Regions from separate parts of the Idiomarina sp. X4 genome, predicted to be linked through region 3. Evidence: predicted binding sites of a transcription regulator. Region 3 holds the regulator's gene; each other region holds the start of a gene.
What was found. Region 3 encodes LexA, which represses DNA repair genes until DNA is damaged. Its sites were predicted from a motif close to TACTGTATNNNNATACAGTA; they were not measured.
Positions count from the first base shown of each region.

Region 1: a site for LexA is predicted at 2,563-2,582, ahead of CWC33_RS05750 (ImuA family protein). Genes of this name have one in related genera too.
Region 2: a site for LexA is predicted at 1,828-1,847, ahead of CWC33_RS10525 (YebG family protein). Genes of this name have one in related genera too.

Region 1 covers NZ_CP025000.1:1,193,727-1,197,941, reverse strand. Annotated here, with positions in the region: gene CWC33_RS05760 (error-prone DNA polymerase) at 1-510, opposite strand, end outside; gene CWC33_RS05755 (Y-family DNA polymerase) at 538-1,947, opposite strand; gene CWC33_RS05750 (ImuA family protein) at 1,947-2,549, opposite strand; gene CWC33_RS05745 (acyltransferase) at 2,674-3,585, shown strand; gene CWC33_RS05740 (mechanosensitive ion channel family protein) at 3,597-4,215, shown strand, end outside.
Region 2 covers NZ_CP025000.1:2,171,242-2,175,456, reverse strand. Annotated here, with positions in the region: gene CWC33_RS10535 (DEAD/DEAH box helicase) at 1-485, shown strand, start outside; gene CWC33_RS10530 (M14 family metallopeptidase) at 507-1,418, opposite strand; gene CWC33_RS10525 (YebG family protein) at 1,488-1,799, opposite strand; gene CWC33_RS10520 (MFS transporter) at 1,934-3,118, shown strand; gene CWC33_RS10515 (flavin reductase family protein) at 3,108-3,764, opposite strand; gene CWC33_RS10510 (hypothetical protein) at 3,914-4,215, shown strand, end outside.
Region 3 covers NZ_CP025000.1:899,505-903,719, forward strand. Annotated here, with positions in the region: gene plsB (glycerol-3-phosphate 1-O-acyltransferase PlsB) at 1-1,384, opposite strand, end outside; gene lexA (transcriptional repressor LexA) at 1,517-2,134, shown strand; gene CWC33_RS04320 (SOS-response cell division inhibitor) at 2,131-2,562, shown strand; gene coxB (cytochrome c oxidase subunit II) at 2,861-3,982, shown strand; gene ctaD (cytochrome c oxidase subunit I) at 3,993-4,215, shown strand, end outside.

The sequences.
Region 1 (4,215 bases), 290 kb from region 3:
CTTCTTAAGTTCCACTAGTGCGCTGAATGTTTCACTGTCATCGGCCTGATAGTGACGTTCATACAATAGCCAAAACCGTGACGACCAGACGCTGCTAAGCTTTTTCCCAGTTGCCACTAATTGCGGTTGGCGAAGGTCAGGAAGCCATAATAATAGGCACTCACCAAAACCAGAGAAGAAATCATCTATGCTTGCCTGATAGTGACCCTTCTTTGAGCGCCCCCGAAACTCGGTAATTTTCTGACTCAACTCAGCATAGGCGTCCCGGGTTGGCGCAATAACAACAAAAGTGCCGTAATCAGCAATACGAAACTCGCTGCCTATAATCAGTTTAATGTCTCGCTGCTGGGCTTCTTCGTAAGCTTTTACCACCCCAGCAACAGAGCACTCATCGGTAATGGCTATAGCGGTGTACTCCAATTCATCCGCCCGGCGCACTAAAGCTTCCGGCGCAGCGGAAGAGCGCAGAAAACTGTAATGACTCAGTGCATGTAACTCTGCGAACGCCATAATTCAGCCTCACGTTTCACCGGCAGCTCAGCTAAACCAGCCCTGCAAATACCAATGGCCTGACTCATAGAAAAGCCAACCTTTGCGATGCTGTGTATCCATCGCTAACCAGTAATCCCGCTGTATAGCCTGAGAGTCCCACCAACCACAATGTTTTCTTTCTGGTCCTGCCTGTAAACGCCATTCATTCAAATTGACTGGCTGCGGCTCTCGTTGTAACCAAAGAGGTCTCTTAATTGGCGTTATAGAGGGCGCTTGGGAACGGCAGGGTGGTTGTCGACATTCATTAAAACCGGGTCTGGGATCATCGCTAATGGCCGGGGTATAAACCGCACGCTCGCCCAGTTTCACCTGTAACTTGCCAATAAGCGGAAATAAGCTCTGGGTATCCTGAGCCTCATGAAAAAAGTGCTGACTTTTTGCACTCAGTTGCGAGAACTCGGATGCCTTTAAAGAAAGCTCCAAAACAGGAGCGGCTAAAGGCGAACGCTCCATTTTCAGTTGCAACAATGACCAAAAGCTATGAGCGCGCCAACTGGCCGTAGCTGTTGATACACTCAACTCTGTACAGTGGTTATCCCGTTGGAAAAGTTGAAACGTGATATGTTGAACCGCCTTTTGGCGTTGGTATAAAAAGCTCTCCAAGTCATTAAGCAAGCGTTTCATAGGGAAACGCAAGCCTTGCCAATTAGAGACCTCTGAGACTAAATCGATTTGTTGAAAGAAGTGCTCTGATGGCTCATAAAAGTGATTCGCCCGCTGAATGTTCAGGTCATCTCTTAACGCTTGCACATACACCAATGTGTCTTTTCCGAACTGACGGCCAATATCACTAGTGGGAATAGTCAATAAATCACCAATGGAAAAAATACCCACCGATAAACAGTTCCGAATTATTTTATTCGGCAACCCGCTATTTTTTATGGACAAATCTTTTAACTGACGCTCGGCTTGCGCTTTATTAATAACCAGTGGTGTGTTTGCCTGAGCCAAAACTCTGGCTGCTAGTGTATTCTTCGCAACGGCTCGCTGGCACAGGAAACCCAACTGTTGAACGGCCAAGTTCAGTGTTCTGACCGTATTCGACAAACCTCCATACAGCTTTTCGATGCTCTTCAGCTCTAGGTATATTCCTTGTGGCGGATCCAAAATCAATTTCGCCGCCCATTGATAAAGGTGATCGGCGACCGCTGAAAGGAGCTTTTCTTCTTTTTCTGCTTCATACTCTTTCAGTAACAACGCCTCATAAAGTGCTATTGCCATAACACTGGAAATGCCGCGACTGACACCGGCCTCTTGCGCAACCAAATTAGTTTGTTCAATAAGAGATTGTCCATTTTTCACCCGGTAAAGCGCTACCGCCTGTTTTGCAAATTCAGGCTGAGATATCAGTAAGTTATCCAGCTGTAATTGGGGGAAATGACAATATAACCACATTACTTCAACTCTATATTCTCAACCGGCCAACCCGACTTGCGCTTTAGAATGTCCAGAGCCAGGCCACCTTCCGTTAAGCGTACTGCTAATCGGTTACTATAGGGGCGAGCCTCAAGATGATCGCTAAATTCAGTAATTACTATGCCCGTCTGCCCGGACTCCGCCGCTTTATACCAACGTCGAACGTTTGAAGCTGTCGTTTCTTTTTGCGAAAGCCAGGCAAAAGCCATGGTGTTTTTGGTTCGCAATATCTGCTCAAGTGCCCAGCACGCATCACTCTGTTTGGCTTCAACCACGATATGCATCGCATCACCTAAGTCATGATAATGAAGGCCAGCCGCGGACAACTGCGCTGGTGGGTTCACCCAGAATACAGCGAGCCCCTGTTCAATAGCTTGTTGCACCAACGGCAACAACAACCGCTGTTCAGAAAATGGGTCATTCAATTGCCACTCATGCAAACCGGGAGTTTGCCAGCCGCCACCTAACAGTTCATCAAGCTTTGAAAAACCTGTTTTTACATAGCCGGTCGTTTGCTCTGCTTTTGTCTGCCCTTGCCAAACAACCCCTTGTTCTATGAGTCGCTGTAGATTTGGCTGCATACTAACCCCTCAATACTGTACATATATACAGTATCATTATTTTTTACCCTTTCGCAACAGACATAAAGCACGGCTTAAGTTATTATTTCTGAAACTATTCACTTTTAGGAAGGCACCAGTAAATATGCTGACATCGTTACTTATTCCCTTCAGAGTCGTCGCTCACTTGCTGTGGGGAGTTATCACAACCGCTATTATTGGCGTTTCGATTATCGGTGTTGGTGTTTTCAAAATTCTTTTGCCTTTTCCTGTAACTCAGCGTTTGTGTTCAGCCGCTGCTAACGGTCTATTCCGCATCTGGGCTTACTGTATGTCAATGATGTTCCAACTGACTCAACGCATGGAATGGCATATAAAAGGCGACTTAGATCTTCACGAAAACGGCTGGTACATGGTCATGGCAAACCACCGCAGCTGGGTGGATGTGCTTGTGCTGATGCACCTCACTCGCCGCCATATGCCAACACCCCGCTTCTTCCTGAAATCTCAGCTTATGTGGATACCGGTTATCGGTTGGGGCTGCTGGGTTCTAGACATGCCTTTTATGAAGCGCTACTCAAAGGAACTGATAAAGAAAAAACCTCATCTTAAAGGCAAAGATATCGCAACCACGACACGCTCGTGCGCTAAATTCCGACATATTCCGACAACCGTCGTTAATTTCTGCGAAGGTACTCGTTTCACACCAGAGAAACATAAGAAAAAGAACAGCCCGTTTAAAAATCTACTTCCTCCAAAAGCGGGCGGCACCGCCTTTTCTATGCAAATCATGGGCGAACAGTTTGAGGCCATTTTAGACGTCACTATTGTTTACCCGGGTAACGACTCGCGTCCCGTTGTTTGGCATTTACTCACCGGGCGACTCAAAAACGTTTATGTGGATATCAAAACGCTGCCGGTTACAGCAGACTTAATTGGCGACTACGCTAATGACCCAGAGTTTAAAGAGCACTTTCAAAACTGGCTTAACTTGCGTTGGCACGAGAAAGATCAAACCATTAGTGCTATCCGTAAAACCATCACGGAAAACCGATAAGGAACGTTGCAATGGACTTTAAGTTTATAAAGCAATGGCTGGAAAGTATGGGCATCGAGAACAATTTACAGGGACTCAGCCTGGTCATCGGTGTCACTATTATCCTGGTCGCAAGCTATATTACTTACACGATTGCTCGCTGGGTGTTTGATCATGCAATTGAACGCGCCTTACGAAAAGCGCCGGAACGCTGGTATCGCGCACTAGTCGATAGCGGATTCTTTAAGCGTTGTGCTAACTTAGCACCGGTCGTTATTATTAACAGCTTTATTCCGGTTCTGTTCACGGGTGACTTCGAAAGCTGGCAGTCTCCGCTCCAAACCGCTGTTGGTATTTATCTTACCTGGGTTATCACTAGTATTCTGACCTCTATTGCTAACTTTGTGTCGATAGCTTACGACTACACGCCAAAAACACGAGACGTGCCAATAACAGGCGTTATCCAGGTTGTTAAATTGGTTCTGGTGCTAATGGCCATTATTATTACCGTGGCTATTATCATGAATAAGTCCCCCATGTACTTACTCAGCGGTTTCGGCGCCATGACCGCCATTCTCATGGTGGTGTTCAGAGACACACTGATGGGCTTTGTCGCTGGTGTACAGCTGGCTACGAACCGCATGGTCGCTA
Region 2 (4,215 bases), 1.3 Mb from region 3:
TTACCCGAACCAAGCACGGGGCTAATCGTTTGGCGACTCAACTTAGCGACGACGGTTTACCAGCAATGGCTATTCACGGCAATAAGAGTCAGGGCGCCAGAACCAAAGCTTTAGCGCAGTTTAAAGCAGGGAAGTTACGTGTTTTAGTCGCAACCGATATTGCTGCACGCGGTATTGATATCGACGAATTACCACATGTAATAAATTTTGAACTACCACAAGTTGCTGAAGACTATGTGCATCGCATTGGACGCACCGGCCGTGCCGGCAGCGAAGGCGAAGCCGCTTCTTTAGTTTGCGTTGACGAACATAAGTTGCTACGCGACATTGAAAAACTGACCAAAAATGAGATACCGAAAGAAGTGGTTCCCGGCTTTGAACCGGATCCAAGCATAAAACCGGAGCCTATACAAAAACCAAGAGGCAACCGCCCAAATAATTCACGCCGCGCACCGAAGCATAAGCGTCCGGCGACACGGCGCTAATAACTTTACTGGTAGCTGGCTTTACTTTAAGAAATCCAGCCCACCCGTTACTGCAGCCACCTGAGCTTCAATACACTGCTCAGGTGTCGCTTTCGGGCTATCAGGATAAACCTCTGTTGTCGTAGCATACTCGGCGTTACTGAAGCTAATACAGAGCCCTAACTTTGAGGTTGGCAGTAAAATAACACCGCGTTGAGCAATATCTTCACCAATCAGTTTATTCTCTTCGTCAGCGTCGGCTATGTGTGTGACTTTCTCGACAGAGTCCAGTACCGCTTTTTGAAAGTCAGGGTAAGGCTTCTCTGCATTACCGACTAAATAAAAGCCGTCAGGAATATTCCAGTTGGTGTTCACAGTACCGTCCATTGCCGCTTTTGCCGGACGGAACTCACTGTTGTCAGTATCGGTAGTTTCATGCAGGTCGATGTGCGCCAAAATATCTACGTCCAAACCAGCAACATATTTCATAATATGTGCGCACTCACCTGCCGGAGACTCAGCAACAAATGAACGGTTAGGATCAATAGCGGCCGGGTTCCATCGGTTAATGGTTTCATAACCCCATGGACTTAAACATGGCGCAACAACGACATTAAAGTCCTCGGCATAACTATTGGCTTTGGTTTCAATAAAACGCAGCGCGCCATGAACCCCACTTGTTTCATAGCCATGCACACCGCCAGTGACTAATACCGTTGGCTTACTACTGTCCCAGCTCTTGGTTTTCACTGCGAACAACGGATAAGTAGCGCTCTCATAAGCCAGTTCACCATATTGCTCAACGTCAAAATCGTTTTTAAATGCTTCTATTTTACTAACGACATCATCAAAATATGAACGCTTTTGAGTTTGCTCCGCTAACCATTGCGCTTTTTCTTCTGCACCCCACGGCTTACCCGGAGTACCAATGTGGTAAATCGTTTCTTGCGTCATAGTCTGATCCTATCCATTACTTCTTTGAAAGAGGCAGCTATACTACCAAAATCTTCACAAGCACCAAAGCTACGCCGCTTTAGTCGACTCTTTACTTTCTGCTTTATTGTCAGCTTTCTCTGTCGGTGCTTTTTCCGCTTTCGGCTTTTTCGGTTTCTTAGCGCCCAGAGCAATTAATACATTTTCTCGTTCTTTCGCTAAAAACATCGCCATATCTTCAAGCTGTTTATCGTCAGTAAAAAGTTCGCTGCCCTCTATCAACGGCGTTAGCGCTTCTGCCATATCCAACATTTTATCGTGTGCATCGGCTTCGGCTTTCGAGGTAAATGTCATTTTTTCGGCTCCATCGCGAATCACTACGTATTGGGTTACTACAGCCATGGTTATGTCCTTTGCTGAGGTTTACAGATACTGGTTATTTATACAGTTATCAGTAAGTAATTGCAATAGTAGCCACATTCGCTAAACTGCGCACTCTTACTAAAGAGTATCACTACAGGAACATAGCCCGCCCCATGACTCAGTTTTCCAAAGCGCAAGTTCAACTGGCTATTTTTGCAATGGCTATTGGTAGTTTTGCTATTGGTATTGGTGAATTTGTCATTATGGGGTTACTACCCGATGTTGCCGCCGACTTTAGCACTGACACGAGAACAACCGGGCACTTGATCAGTCTGTACGCATTAGGTGTTGTTATCGGTGCACCGCTTATTACTATCCTCTTCGCGCGCTTTCCGCGTAAACCTATGTTACTGATACTGTTATTTGTTTTTGCTATTGGTAATTTTGCCAGTGCATCGGCGGACAATTACTTCTTGCTGCAAGTTTTAAGGTTTCTGACTGGCCTGCCTCACGGTGCGTATTTTGGTATTGCCTGTTTAGTCGCCGCCGATATGGTACGCCGAAATCAACGAGGTATGGCAGTTACTATGGTGATGATGGGCCTTACCATTGCGATTTTGATCGGCAACCCTCTTGCCACCTGGCTGGGACAGCTTATCGACTGGCGCACGGTCTACCACACCGTTGGCACGTTAGGGTTAGTTGCATTGGTTATGATTGCACTTGTTGTGCCACAACATCCGAACGAACAAAGAACCTCCGCCCGAGGTGAAATGAAAGCCTTGCAGAATCCTCAGGTTTGGTTAACCCTGGCAATTGGCGCCATCGGTTTTGGTGGGATGTTTGCCGTATTAAGCTACATAGCGCCTACGCTGATTAACGCAACAGGACTCGCCCCCCACTGGATACCGGTTGCACTGCTTATTTATGGTATCGGGTCGCTAGCCGGCAGTTTAGTGGGAGGCTGGGCTGCGGACAGAAGCCTTAAGTTAACGATAGGTGGCTCGCTTGCTTGGTCTGCGGTTGTGTTAGGTGTTTTTCCGTTTACCCTTGAAAGTATCTGGAGCATCATGCCAATGGTTTTATTACTGGGTAGTGCCGCGGCTCTTGTGCCGGCTCTTCAGGTTAGGCTTATGGACGTCGCCGGAGAAGCACAGACCTTAGCCGCATCGCTGAATCACTCAGCCTTCAATGCTGCAAACGCACTTGGTGCATGGCTTGGCGGCTTGGCTATTGTTTCACCACTAAGCTGGCAAGGCACCGGCTGGGTTGGCTGTGGCTTATCTTTAGCAGGCCTGTTGCTATTCTGGGTTACTAAAAAACACAGCCGCAAAGTACCGGATATTATCAGTCTTTAACTTCACCGCTGGTTGTCAGCTCCTGCAGCTCTTCGTCGGGCTTGGCGTATGACAAGCGTGCTGCCCGTGAGGTCAAGTGGTAACCATCTAATCCGGAAATGGTCATAGTACCGAGACCTTCAATGTCGATATAGCCATCACTTTGCACTGCATCCTCCTGCACATCTACCCAACGCACTTCGCCAACGATAAGCGCCGTGTCGTTGTGTTGTATCGGAATAATTTCAACCAACTGCATACCAATACGCAAAGAACTTTCAGCGACATAAGGTGCATGGAACCCATCCATAAACTCAGGGGTCAAGTCACAAGCGTCAAACTCGGACTGCTCTCTGGGATAGCGCGCTGACGTTTGATGGGCTTGTTTAAAAAAGCTCTCGCCAACATGATTAATAGTATACACACCACTTTCCTCGATATTCTCCCAGGTGTGCCTTGTCACTGACTGTGGACGCATGACAAAGCCAAGAAACGGCGGGTTGCTTCCAAGGTGCACAACCGAACTCACAATAGCCAGGTTATCCTGCTGGCGCCGATCGCGTGTACCTATAACATTGGCACTCTTAAAGCCAGAAAGACAGTTCACAAACCGGGCACGATCCCTGTCTTTCATTTGGGCTAAATCATTCTGTTTATAGTGTTTCATAGTGACCTCAAAGTTTACCTCTTATCTGTATTACGCAGAAAAAGCCACTTTTGATCGTTTAAAAAAGTCTTTACAAAAAACATTATTGCGAACAGTTATCATTTGCGTTAACTTATTTTCAGCAACAACAAAATGGGAAAGCGATAAAAATGAAAAATGCCTACACTGGTTACTTTAGCAGTCAGGGAAACCTGCAAAAAGCCACCCAGTACCTACAACAGAAGAACTATTGCAGCGTCACTTCGGTGCTGTTAGAAGCAATTGAAGATGCACGTTGCGCCGCAGAAGAAGCCGCTTTGACAGCCAATGCAATACAAACCTACACGACGGCGTCTATTTTACTCATCGCTGTTTATATTCGGATTAATAAGCCGCTTCTCGCTCAGGAAAGACAAGAAAGTGCAAACCGGCAACTTCAACAATGGCGCACCAATACGGACTCCATACAAAT
Region 3 (4,215 bases):
CCTGACCGAAATTACGTAGCTTGGTAATCGTTTTCAAAATTTGGAAAACCGATTCCTTTTCTTTGTCCTTACCTTTGAGCTCTTTCAGGTAAGTAGCGACTTCCATAATGTGTTCATAGCCCAGGTAAACTGGGACTAGCGATACCGGACGTTGCTGGTCGCGCAGCATTCCTTGCACAGTCATCGCCAGCATGCCAGTTTTCGGTGGCAGTAAGCGGCCTGTTCGTGAGCGTCCACCTTCGCTAAAGTATTCGACGGGGTAACCTTTTTGGAATAGCCAGCACAAGTACTCACGGAATACGGCAGAATAAAGCTTGTTGCCGCGGAAGCTGCGGCGTATAAAGAATGCGCCACCACGGCGGAAGATACCGCCAACCGGGAAGAAATTCAGATTAACACCGGCGGCGATGTGCGGTGGTACCAGGCCTTCTTTATAAATGACATAACTCAGTAGTAAGTAGTCCATGTGACTACGGTGGCACGGCACATAAATAATTTCGTGCCCTTGTTGGGCCAAACGACGTATGCGCTCCCCGCCTTTTACATGGATCCCGTTATAAATGCGATTCCACATCCAGGTCATAAAGCGGTCCAGCAGGCGTACCAGCGTTGAGCTGTAATTTGCGGCAATTTCATCGATGTAAGAAAGTGCTTTCTTGCGAGCCTCTTCTTCACAGATTTTCTTACCTTTCGCTTCGTCTGCCACGGCCTTTTTAAGCGCTGGTGTGTTAATTAACTGCGCCATGAGCTCTTTGCGATGACTCAACTTCGGTCCGGCAACCGCATGGCGCATACGAACAAAGTGAACGCGGGCAACACGCGCCAATTTATGGGCTATGCGCATATCAGCGCCGTAGTCATGCGCCATTTTTCCAAGACTCACACTACGTGATAAACGCAGTAACACATGACGACCTGAGAAGAGTACCAACCAGAATTTACGAAGCGCCCCCGGATTGTCGAGGTCGCCTGTCATGGCTTTACCGGCTGTCGCTTCCTGACCCGCCTGACGTCCCCAGAACACACCGGCAGGTATCAGCTGCAAATCGAGCTTAGTATCGTCTTTATGCAGCTTTAATAATTGATGAAATTCCTTCACGGCCTCTTCAGAAGTTTCATTGGCAAACTCTTCCAGGTACATGACCCGACTGTATTCCTTGCCATTCACTTCAAGTGGCTCGAGCGGATCAGGCAGGCCGCGCTTTTTCGCCGCACGCTGCAATATGGAAAGATCCGCTGAAGATGTCGAGCGCATAACGTAAGCCACCGGCTTTTGTACCGTGCTGTTGTGATCGGTTTCATCGCCGTCCCAAATTTCTTCGAACCGTGTTAGCCAGCGTAATGGATACTTCAACACCGCATAAAAAGGGCTTTTTTTGCTCATACATCGACCTCTGTTTTAAACAGAGCTATAGGATACCAACTTAAAAAATAAAAGTCGTTGATGAAATGACTTGCGAAATGAAAATACCTGTATATACTCACAGTATCACTGTACATAAACACAGGTTCGAATATGCGCCCTTTAACACCGAGACAGTCTGAAATATTAGAGCTGATTAAAGACAACCTGCACGCGACTGGTATGCCACCAACGCGCGCGGAAATCGCGTCGAAGCTTGGCTTTCGTTCTGCCAACGCAGCAGAAGAGCATTTAAAGGCATTGGCGCGTAAAGGTGTTATCGAAATTATGCCGGGCATGTCGCGTGGTATTCGGTTAGTTGGTGACGACTTTGATATCGCTGAAGGGCTGCCACTGATTGGTCAGGTCGCTGCCGGTGAGCCATTGCTGGCTGAAGAGCATGTTGAAGGGCATTACAAAGTCGACGAATCATTATTCCAGCCTGCCGCCAGCTTTTTACTAAAAGTAAACGGCATGAGCATGAGAGACATCGGCATTCTCGACGGCGATCTACTCGCTGTGCATAAAACGGAGCAAGCGAGAAACGGCCAAGTCATTGTTGCTCGGGTAGAAGACGAAGTGACGGTAAAGCGCTTTGAGCGCAAAGGACGCACTGTCTTATTACATCCGGAAAACCCAGATTTCTCCACCATCACCGTAGACTTAGCGTCACAAGTATTCGCTATTGAAGGTCTGGCGGTTGGTGTTATCAGAAACGGAGCTGCATTATGAAGACTCAACAAAACACGAAATTACACCACCCTGGTTTGTGGAAAGCTGCACCTACGGATATTAAATTTGAGCCGGAAGCTCATACGGAATCGACAGAATCGGACGCATTATCACCCGCTGTTCAAAATGCTTTACAACAAAAGCCAAGTGAGTGGGTCACTGTTATCGGTGGGGACAAAAATGTCATTGCTGAACTTATTGAATCAGGCGTTGCGGAGCACCAAATTCGTTGGTTACGCAGCCATTCTGCGGAGCGTTGCGAATGGGCATTAGAGCAAGCATTGCTGGCCGGAAACAGCAGCGTGGTTATTGCCTACCTTGACTCTGTGTCAAGCCGCACCTGGCAGCGCGCCAAAATGGCCAGTAAGTTAAGTCGCACTCAATACTTCCTGTTTGATAAAAACACACTAACATCCCACCTCCACTAAATCCTCGTTAGTGTGTTTCTTCCTTGATAGGCTGCTTCGGCAGCCTTTTTTAACAGATCCGCTCATTTATTAACCATTTGTTTGATTTGATCTGGATCTTTCTTTGTAAATTAGTTAATAAATGTACTACCCGACTATAAAAATATTATAACAACGATAATTATAACAAAGAGTCTGTGGAGAAAGTGATTTCTGGGGAGATGCTGTTCCTTTTTCTGCTTACCTCTTTGTTCTTCGAATTTTGATCGGAATTAGTCTTTCGGTCTCATTGAAGAATAAGAGGAGAAGTCACGTGAAAATGAAGCCTCTGTGGGCACTGTTGGCTATGTTGAGCTTACCTGCGAGCGCGGAAAGCCAACTCAACCTAACCAAAGGTGTTACCGAAGTCAGTAACCGGGTATATGACCTGCACATGACGATATTTTATATCTGTTGTGCCATTGGCGTGGTCGTATTCGGTTTAATGTTCATTTCGATGATTCGCCATCGCAAATCGAAAAACCCTAAACCAGCGAATTTCCATGAGAACGTAAAAGTTGAAATTGCCTGGACCATTATTCCACTCCTCATTCTTGTGGGTATGGCCATTCCGGCAACAACAACACTGATTGCTATGGAAGACACCTCAGAAGCCGATGTCACCATCCAGGTAACAGGTTCTCAGTGGAAGTGGCACTACAAGTATTTCGAGAATGACGTTGAGTTCTTCAGCCGCTTAGCGACACAGCAAGAGCAGATCAATAATAAGTTCACTAAAAGCGAAAACTACCTTCTGGAAGTTGATCGTCCATTGGTTATTCCTACCGACAGAAAAGTTCGTTTCCTAGTGACTTCGGACGACGTTATTCATAGTTGGTGGGTGCCTGACTTTGCCGTTAAAAAAGACGCTAACCCTGGCTTTATTAACGAGACTTGGACCAAAGTCGATGAACCCGGGATTTATCGCGGCCAATGCGCTGAGCTTTGTGGTAAAGATCACGGTTTCATGCCGGTTGTAGTTATTGCAAAAGAACCCGCCGAATACGAAAAATGGATAACCGACATTGAAGCGAAACAAGAAGCCGCTCGCCAGCGAGAACAAGAGCTGCTCTCTATGGAAATGTCGAAAGAAGAGCTCATGGATTTGGGTGAAAAAGTATATAACAGTACCTGTGCAGCTTGTCACCAACCTAACGGTCAAGGTGTCAACGGTGTATTCCCTGCACTCGCGGGAAGTGGCGTTGCCGTTGACCCTGAGGCGAAATCAAAACACATCGACATTGTTGTTAACGGTGTATCCGGAACGGCCATGCAGGCATTCGGACAACAGTTAAGCATGCAAGAGCTCGCTGCGGTTATCACCTACGAGCGTAATGCCTGGGGTAACGAAACCGGCGACCTTATTCAGGCAGCCGACATCAACAAAGTCATGAATCAATAAGGAGACGGTGATGAGCACAGCAGTCGAAGCAACACATCACGACGCACACCACGATCATAAGCCGTCTGGTATTGGTCGCTGGCTATTTACAACCAACCATAAAGACATTGGCTCAATGTACTTACTGTTCAGTTTGACAATGTTCTTTGTGGGCGGCGCAATGGCAATGGTGATTCGCGCCGAATTATTTCAACCGGGTCTGCAACTCGTTGATCCACATTTCTTTAACCAAA